2 regions of the Bradyrhizobium sp. YCK136 genome follow, and region 2 is predicted to be linked to the other one. Evidence: predicted binding sites of a transcription regulator. Region 2 holds the regulator's gene; the other holds the start of a gene.

Region 1 (4,413 bases), 3.6 Mb from region 2:
GGCTGATCGCCGCCGCGCTCGCGAGCAGGCACACTGCGCCGCCGAGTGCGACGAGGCGCCAGTCATGCTGGTCCGTGAGACAGTAAAGAACTTGATACATTGCCGGCCCCTATCCGACCCGCACTAGAGCGGGCAGAGATGGACGGTCGGTAACCGGCTATGTGCTGGGTTCGGCGATGGTGAACGGAAGATGTGTGCGTTTGCTCACATTGTTCATCTTCGCGAAGGCGCGCCGATCCCGATCACGGCGGCGGCGAGCAGCAGGACGGTGGCCGATACCACCAGCGATGCGTGCAGGCCGGTCATGAATGCACCTTCCGAGGCCACCAGCGAGCCGAACAGCGCAACGCCGAGCACGCTGCCGGTCTGCCGCGTCGCGTTCAGGACGCCCGCCGCGATGCCGGAGCGCGCCTTCTCGACGCTGCCCAGCAGGGTCGAGGTCAGCGGCGGCACCAGCAGCCCAAGTCCGCCGCTGATCGCGATCATCTGCGCGCAGATCATCCAATAGCTCGTGTCAGCCTCGATCCAGATCAGGCCGAGACAGCCGAGCGCCGAGATAAAGGCGCCGACGACAATGGTCGGGCACGGACCGACGCGCTCGGCGAGGCGCGGCGCCAGCAGATTGACCGGGAGCACCGCGGCCATCATCGGCACGAAGGCGAGTCCGGTCCACCACGCCGACAGCCCGTTGATCCTCTGGAAGTACAGGCTGAGCACGAAGATCAGGCCGTAGATCGCGATGTTCACGAGCAGGCCGACGAGCGCGGTCAAGGTAAACAGCCGGTGACCGAACAGGGACAAGGGCAGCATCGGCTGCGCCGCGCGGCTCTCCCGCCAGACGAACAGCACGGCGAGGACGAGGGCTGAAGCGAAGGCCGCGAGCACGGCCGGATGGTCCCAGCCAAGCGCGCCGCCCTCGATGATCGCGCCGGCGAGCGCCCCCAGCGCGCCGATTGCCGTAAGCTGGCCGGGCAGATCGATCTCGCGCGAGGGCGCGCGCGTAGTCTCCGTCGCATAACGCCAGCTCAGCCAAAGGCCCATGAGGCAGATCGGAAGGTTGACGAGAAAGATCGCGCGCCAGCCGACCAGCGTGATCAGCGCGCCGCCGACGAAGGGGCCCGCGGTCAGCGCTAGGCTCGCTCCGGCAGCCCAGATCGCGACGGCGCGGCCGCGCGCGCGGTCGTCGGCATAGGCATGATTGAGCAACGCCAGCGAATTCGGCACCAGGATCGCCGCCGCTAGGCCCTGGACCAGTCGTGCCGCGATCAGCACGATTGCATTGGGGGACGATGCACAGGCGAGCGAGGCCGCAGTGAAGATGGCGAACCCGGCCATGAAGACGCGCTTGGCGCCGATCCGGTCGCCGAGTGCGCCGGCCGTCAGGATGAAGGCGGCAAAGGCAATGGTATAGGCGCTGACGACCCATTGCAGCTCGGCGACACCGCCGCCGAGCGTCCTGCCCATCGCGTCGAGCGCGGTGTTGACGATGGTGACGTCGAGCTGCACCACGCCATAGCCGAGGCTCATCGCGGCCAGCGTCAGGGAGGTTGCAGGACGAGATGAGGCGCGCGGCGCGCCGGCTCCGTCGTCGAAGGCTTCGTATTTGATGGTGCTTGCTCGCATGCTGCCACCTCGGTTGCAGCCCCACGCGACATATAGGCTTCCGGCCTGCCGTCATGTTTCGACAATGGCCGAAGGATGGATGTGTGGCGAGCGTGCCCACCCGAAACTCGGCGTCGTCGCCCGCGCAGGCGGGCGATCCAGTACTCTGCAGCCGCGCGCGGGGAATGACGACGGCCGAGGCGCGAACCACCGTGCGGCGCTTTCCTGCCTACACCAGCGCTAGCTCGCCGCGCGCAGATTCACCTTGCTCTCGGCGAGCGCCGTGAGCTTCTTGTCGGTCGCCTTCTCTTCCTCGAGCGTCTTGGCGAGCACGGCGGCGCAGTCGCTCCGGCCGAGCTGCTTGGCCCAGGCGATCAGGCTGCCGTAACGCACGATCTCGTAATGCTCGGCGGCCTGCGCCGCATTGATCAGCGCAGCGTCCAGCACCGCCTTGTCGGCGACCTCGCCGGCGGTCTCGTCGGCCTCCTCGATGATGCCGTCGATCGCCGGGCAGTCGACCGCCTTCACCTGTGCGCCGTGCATCTTGAACACTTCCTCGAGCCGCTTGACGTGCTGCTTCGTTTCCTCGAGGTGCGTCAAAAAGCCCTTTTTCAGCTGCGGGTCGGTGGCCTTGTCGGCCATCTTCGGCAGCGCCTTGGTGAGCTGCTGCTCGGCATAGTAGATGTCCTGGAGCTGATGCACGAACAGGTCGTTCATGGTCTTGATGTCTTTTGTGAACAGTCCCATCGTTCCGATCCTCTTGGGTTTCGGGAACACGGGGGCACCGGCTCGCACGAATAGCCGCATATTCCCGCCATGTTCGATTGCTGATGGGGCGCTAACGGGCACGCGGCATCGACGTTCCAAAAAAGCCGGCATCGCTTGCGCTGGAACAATGCCGCGGACGGCACGATATGAAAGCATGCCAATATACGAACGCGCGGGCCTGGCCGGTTTGGCGACTCATATGCTTAACGCGCGTCCGATGTGAACCACATATGACAAAAGTCGCCGGTCCGGCACAGAACCTATCCTTGTCAAGGGCTGCACAAGTCACCGTTTTTGTCTTAAATGAGCTGGATCATGCCTAGCGATCGACGCCTGCCTTTGGCAACCATCGCGCCCGACTGGCCAATGCCTGGCCTTGTCGGTCTTGCCCCCTGCCGGGAGGATGAATGCACGGACTGCTGCCCGCGTTGAAACGCGGCTTCAAGAGATGGATTGGCTGGCGACGGCTCGGAATTGCCGCGAGCGTCTTCATCATCGCCTTCGCAATCACCACGCTGGTGCGGACCCTCAAAGGTATCGATACCGGCGTCATCCTGACCGCATTGACCGAGATTCCCCGCGGGAATATCGGGCTGGCGGCGATCTGCGTCTTCTTCGCGTTCTGTACGCTGACCTTCTACGATTTTTTTGCACTGCGAACGATCGGCAAGAAGCACGTGCCCTATCGCATTGCAGCGCTCTCCAGCTTCACGTCCTATTCGATCGGCCACAACATCGGCGCCACCGTCTTTACCGGCGGCGCGATCCGCTTCCGGATCTATTCGGATTACGGGCTGAACGCGATCGACGTCGCAAAGATCTGCTTCCTGTCGGGCCTGACCTTCTGGCTCGGTAACATCTTCGTGCTCTCGATCGGCATGGCCGTCCATCCCGATGCCGCCTCCTACATGGATCAGCTGCCGTCGTCGATCAACCGGCTGATCGCGTTCGGCGGCCTCGCCTCGATCGGCGCCTATCTGGTCTGGCTCTGCATGGGCGAGAAGCGCCGCGAGCTCGGCCAGAAGGGTTGGAAAGTGGTGCTGCCCTCGGCGCCGCTGACGCTGGTGCAGATCCTGATCGGCGTGGTCGATCTCGGCTTCTGCGCCACGGCGATGTACCTCTTGATACCGGCCAATCCGCCGATCGACTTCCTGTCGCTGGCGGTCGTGTTCATCTTGGCGACGCTGCTCGGCTTTGCCAGCCATGCCCCCGGCTCGATCGGCGTATTCGATGCCGCCATGCTGGTGGCGCTGCCGGAATTCGGCCGCGAGCAGCTTCTGGCGACGCTGCTGGTGTTCCGCCTGCTCTATTTCGTGATCCCGTTCGGCCTCGCCATCTCCATCATGGGCACGCGCGAGCTCTGGATGAACGTGGTCGAGCCCTGGCAGGAGCGACGGCGGCTGGCGGAGGCCTGCGCCCAGGCCAACCTGCCCAAGCAGGTGGCGGCAATGGAGCGCGAGCGGTCGCTGCGACAGGCCAGCAAGCGCTAGGGCGCTGGACGGCGCCCGCAAAAATCGTCAGACAAGGTTGCGGGCGGGGGGAGCAATCCTCTCTTATTTCCGCCTCAACTTTGCCGTTGAACACGCGGGCCATGATCCGACCATCTCTTCGCACCTTCTTCGCGGGCGCCCTGCTGCTTGCCGGGATTTTGACCGCTTTGCCGCCCGAGCGCGCAGTCGCGCAGGACGCCGGCGCCATGCAGATCAATTGGGAGGTGCGCAACCGCTTCCGCCTGTTCCGCGAGGAGCGCGACTTTCTGCTTCATGTGGAGAACGCGCGTAACCGCAGCATCCTCGCCGCCGAACAGTCGCTGGAGCTCCAGAGCGAGGGCCGCGGCTGGGCCCGCAACATGGTCAACCGGCTCTGCATCGACCTCCAGGGCCGGGTCAACCAGCCCTGCACCCGCGACAACGTCAAAGAGAATTACCTCACTCCGATCGACCATCCGGTGACCGTGCGCCTGACCGGCGCGGTGCCGGTCGGCGCCACCTGCGCCTGGTCGTTCGACGACGGCGACGGGCCGCAGACCTCGACCTTCGACTG
Region 2 (4,413 bases):
CACCGCCCGCGTCGCCGGCGAGACCGCGCCGCTGCTCTTCACCGCGCTGTCGAACCAGTTCTTCAGCCTTGGCCTGAACAAGACGATGGCGAACCTGCCGGTCACCATCAACAACTTCGTCCAGAGCCCCTACGCCTATTGGAAGCAGCTCGCCTGGAGCGGCGCGCTGCTGATCACGATTACCGTGCTTGCCCTGAATATTGGCGCGCGCATCCTTGGCGCCGAGAGGACCGCAAAATGAGTGAGCTTTCCGTATCGATGAGCGCGGCCGGTGGGCTGCCCCAGGCGCCGCTGCTGCCGGAAGCGCCGGCCAAGGTGACGGTGCGCAACCTCAACTTCTATTACGGCGAGCACCACGCGCTGAAGAACATCAACCTGACGCTCGGCACCAACCGCGTCACCGCGTTCATCGGCCCGTCCGGCTGCGGCAAGTCGACCCTGCTGCGCATCTTCAACCGGATGTACGACCTCTATCCGGGGCAGCGCGCCACCGGCCAGCTCATGCTCGACCAGACCAACATCCTCGACGGCAAGCTCGACCTCAACCTGCTGCGCGCCCGCGTCGGCATGGTGTTCCAGAAGCCGACGCCGTTCCCGATGACGATCTACGAGAACATCGCCTTCGGCATCCGCCTCTACGAGAAGATCTCGAAGTCCGAGATGGACGACCGCGTCGAGAAGGCGCTGCGCGGCGGCGCGCTTTGGAACGAGGTCAAGGACAAGCTCAACGCCTCCGGCCTGTCGCTCTCCGGCGGCCAGCAGCAGCGCCTCTGCATCGCCCGCACCGTCGCGGTGCGGCCCGAGGTGATCCTGTTCGACGAGCCCTGCTCGGCGCTCGACCCGATCTCGACCGCCAAGGTCGAGGAGCTGATTCAGGAACTGTCCGAGAACTACACGATCGCGATCGTCACCCACAACATGCAGCAGGCGGCGCGCGTCTCCGACAAGACCGCGTTCATGTATCTCGGCGAGCTGATCGAGTTCGACGACACCAGCAAGATCTTCACGTCGCCGAGCGACCGGCGCACGCAGGATTACATCACCGGCCGGTTCGGCTGAGGAGACGGGACATGGGTTCTGAACATACCGCAAAGGCCTTCGACACCGACCTCCAGGAGCTCACCCGGCTCGTCGCCGAGATGGGCGGGATCGCCGAGCGCATGATCGTCGATTCCGTCGACGCGCTGATCCGCCGAGACGTCGCGCTCGGCCAGCGCGTCGTCGCCACCGACACCGAGCTCGACGCGCTGCAGAAGCGCATCGAGGAGCGCGCCGTGCTCACCATCGCCCGCCGCCAGCCGATGGCGGTCGATCTGCGCGAGATCGTCGGCGCCATGCGCGTTGCGACCGATCTCGAGCGCATCGGCGACCTCGCCAAGAACATGGGCAAGCGCGTCGCGGCGCTGGAGACGGATTTTCATCCGCTCAAGCTGTTCCGCGGCCTCGAGCACATGACCGACCTCGTGCAGCAGCAGGTCAAGTCGGTGCTGGACGCCTATGCCGCGCATGATCTGCCGGCGGCGATGGCGGTGTGGAAGGGCGATGAGGAAGTCGACGCCATCTGCACCTCGCTGTTCCGCGAGCTCCTCACCTACATGATGGAGGATCCGCGCAACATCTCGTTCTGCATCCATCTGATGTTCTGCGCAAAGAACATCGAGCGGATCGGCGACCACGCCACCAACATCGCCGAGACCGTGTTCTACATGATCGAGGGCCAGGCGATCACCGACAAGCGACCGAAGGGCGACATGACGACCTTCGCCACGACGGTCCCGAATACCTGAAGACTTAAGGAGCGACGACACCATGGGCGCACGCATTATGGTGGTTGAGGACGAGGAAGCTCTCACCGAGCTTCTCCGCTACAACCTCGAAGGCGACGGCTATGATGTGGAGACGGTGATGCGCGGCGACGACGCCGACACCCGCCTCAAGGAACACATCCCCGATCTGATCGTACTCGACTGGATGCTGCCGGGCCTGTCGGGCATCGAGCTGTGCCGCCGGCTGCGGACCCGGCCCGAGACCAAGCAGCTCCCGATCATCATGCTCACCGCGCGCGGCGAGGAGAGCGAGCGGGTGCGGGGTCTTGCGACCGGCGCCGACGACTACATCGTCAAGCCGTTCTCGGTGCCGGAGCTCCTGGCGCGCGTGAAGGGCCTGCTGCGGCGCGCAAGCCCGGAGCGGCTCGCCACGGTGCTGGCCTATGGCGACATCGAGCTCGATCGCGACAAGCGCCGCGTCGCGCGCTCGGGCCGGCCGATCGACCTCGGCCCGACCGAATATCGCCTCTTGGAGTTCTTCCTGGAGCATCCCGGCCGCGTGTTCTCGCGCGAGCAGCTGCTCGACAGCGTCTGGGGCCGCGACATCTACATCGACGAGCGCACCGTCGACGTCCACATCGGCCGCCTGCGCAAGCTGCTCAATCTCGGCCGCGAGCAGGATCCCATCCGCACCGTCCGCGGCGCCGGCTACGCGCTGGATGATCGCTTTGCGAAGGCGGAGCAGACGTAGGGTTTGCAGGCGTTGGTTTAGCGGGCTACAGCCACACTCTCAGTGTCGTCTCGGACAAGCGTAAGCGCAGATCCGGGACCCATAATCACAGGGCGTGGTTGTCGCGCGAAGAAGGTAACTCCGAGTCCCCGTAGCCACATCTTGCGGTGGTTATGGGTCCCGGATCTGCGCGCGCTTCAGGCGCGCTTGTCCGGGACGACATCGAGTTTGTTGGGCCGTCAACGCGTGACGGCCGTCACTCGATTTCAGAACAAACTCACCGCGAGGGCTTCGCCGGTGCGCGCCGGCGATCCGCGGCGGGCTGATATGCCACGCGCGAGTGCTGCGCGCAGTAGGGCAGGCCCGACAGCGCCCTGCCGCCGCAGAAGAAGAAATCCGGGCTCGAGGGATCGCCGACCGGCCAGTGGCAGGTCGCCTCGTTCAGCTCCAGCAGCGACAGCCGCTGGCTCATCGGCACCACGTTGTCGTAGGTGACCGGTTCGGCCTCCACCTCGACCTCGAAGGCCTGCGCCAGCGCGGTGTTGCCGCGCGCAATGGGGCGGCTCACCCGCATCATGTGCTGCGCGGGGCGCGCCTTGCGCGGCCGCGGAGCCGCCGATGAGGGGCTCTTGGCGCGGCCGGATAGGCCGAGCCTGTGTACCTTGCCGATCACGGCATTGCGGGTCACGTTCCCGAGCTCGGCTGCGATCTGGCTGGCCGACAATCCGGCCTCCCAGAGCTTTTTCAACTGCTCGACGCGATCGTCGGACCAGGTCAAAACCGTCATTGCACCCTTTCCCTCGCCGTGCGGCTGCCATCCTGGCGCCTCGCGGCGAATGCCTAAGCCTCGAAAAACCCGTGCCGTCAGAATCCCTTAAGGCTCGCCGGGCGCGCCGATAACGCCCGAACGTCTACGCCGGTACATGAGGACTTAGAGGATCAGAAACACTGCACGAGATGTCGTATCTGACAAGCCAAACGCTACAATATGGCGTGACTCACGCGCAAGAGTCCGCCGACTCGCTTCCACATGTTCCGTGGCGAAAACCCCGCAATTTCGGCTCCGCAAGACTACGGATTCAGCGTTTCGCGAGGCTTTCGGGCGGCATTGACACCGGTTTCACCAGGCATAAGATAGTGTCACGTGCCGCCCTTAAAAGGCGGCACGTTTCGTTTTCCGGGCCGGTCAATGGTGCGCTGCATGAGCGTGTTCAGGCCGTCCGCAACATCAAGTGATCGTCATGACTAACAGCGCAGCGCCGCATTTGCTTCCCGTTTTCGCCAGATCCGACCTCGGTTTCGAGCGCGGCGAAGGTTGCTGGCTGATTGCGACCAATGGCGATCGCTATCTCGATTTTACCTCCGGCGTCGCCGTGAACGCGCTCGGCCACGCCCATCCCGCGCTGGTCAAGGCGCTGCAGGAGCAGGCCACAAAACTCTGGCACATGTCGAACCTGTTCCAGAGTCCGGACGGCGAGAAGCTCGCGACGCGCCTCTGCAATGAAAGCTTCGCGGACTTCGTGTTCTTCTGCAATTCCGGCGCCGAGGCGCTGGAAGGTGTGATCAAGCTGGTCCGCCATCATCACTTCTCCAAGGGTCATCCGGAACGTTACCGCATCATCACCTTCGAAGGCGCCTTCCACGGCCGCACGCTGGCGACGCTGGCTGCGACGGGATCTGCAAAATATCTCGAAGGGTTTGGTCCGCCGATGGATGGCTTCGACCAGGTCCCGCATGGCGACATCGAGGCCGTGAAGAAGGCAATCGGTCCGCAGACCGCCGGCATCCTGATCGAGCCGATTCAGGGCGAGGGCGGCGTGCGTTCCGCAACACCTGCGTTCCTCCAGGCATTGCGCCAGCTCTGCGACGAGAAGGGCCTGCTGCTCGCCTTCGACGAGGTGCAGACCGGCATGGGCC

The links. The regulator PhoB, encoded in region 2, activates phosphate uptake and scavenging genes when phosphate is short. The targets are predictions, from matches to a motif close to TGTCATNNANCTGTCAT.
Region 1: the regulator PhoB is predicted to act here: its motif matches at 2,590-2,606, upstream of ACFLEY_RS14675 (YbhN family protein).

Annotation. Positions count from the first base shown of each region.
Region 1 covers NZ_CP172424.1:3,125,253-3,129,665, reverse strand. Annotated here, with positions in the region: gene ACFLEY_RS14690 (EAL domain-containing protein) at 1-100, opposite strand, end outside; gene ACFLEY_RS14685 (MFS transporter) at 214-1,623, opposite strand; gene ACFLEY_RS14680 (ferritin-like domain-containing protein) at 1,843-2,349, opposite strand; gene ACFLEY_RS14675 (YbhN family protein) at 2,778-3,860, shown strand; gene ACFLEY_RS14670 (hypothetical protein) at 3,962-4,413, shown strand, end outside.
Region 2 covers NZ_CP172424.1:9,280,398-9,284,810, reverse strand. Annotated here, with positions in the region: gene pstA (phosphate ABC transporter permease PstA) at 1-241, shown strand, start outside; gene pstB (phosphate ABC transporter ATP-binding protein PstB) at 238-1,059, shown strand; gene phoU (phosphate signaling complex protein PhoU) at 1,071-1,787, shown strand; gene phoB (phosphate regulon transcriptional regulator PhoB) at 1,810-2,517, shown strand; gene ACFLEY_RS44975 (GcrA family cell cycle regulator) at 2,774-3,283, opposite strand; gene ACFLEY_RS44970 (aspartate aminotransferase family protein) at 3,738-4,413, shown strand, end outside.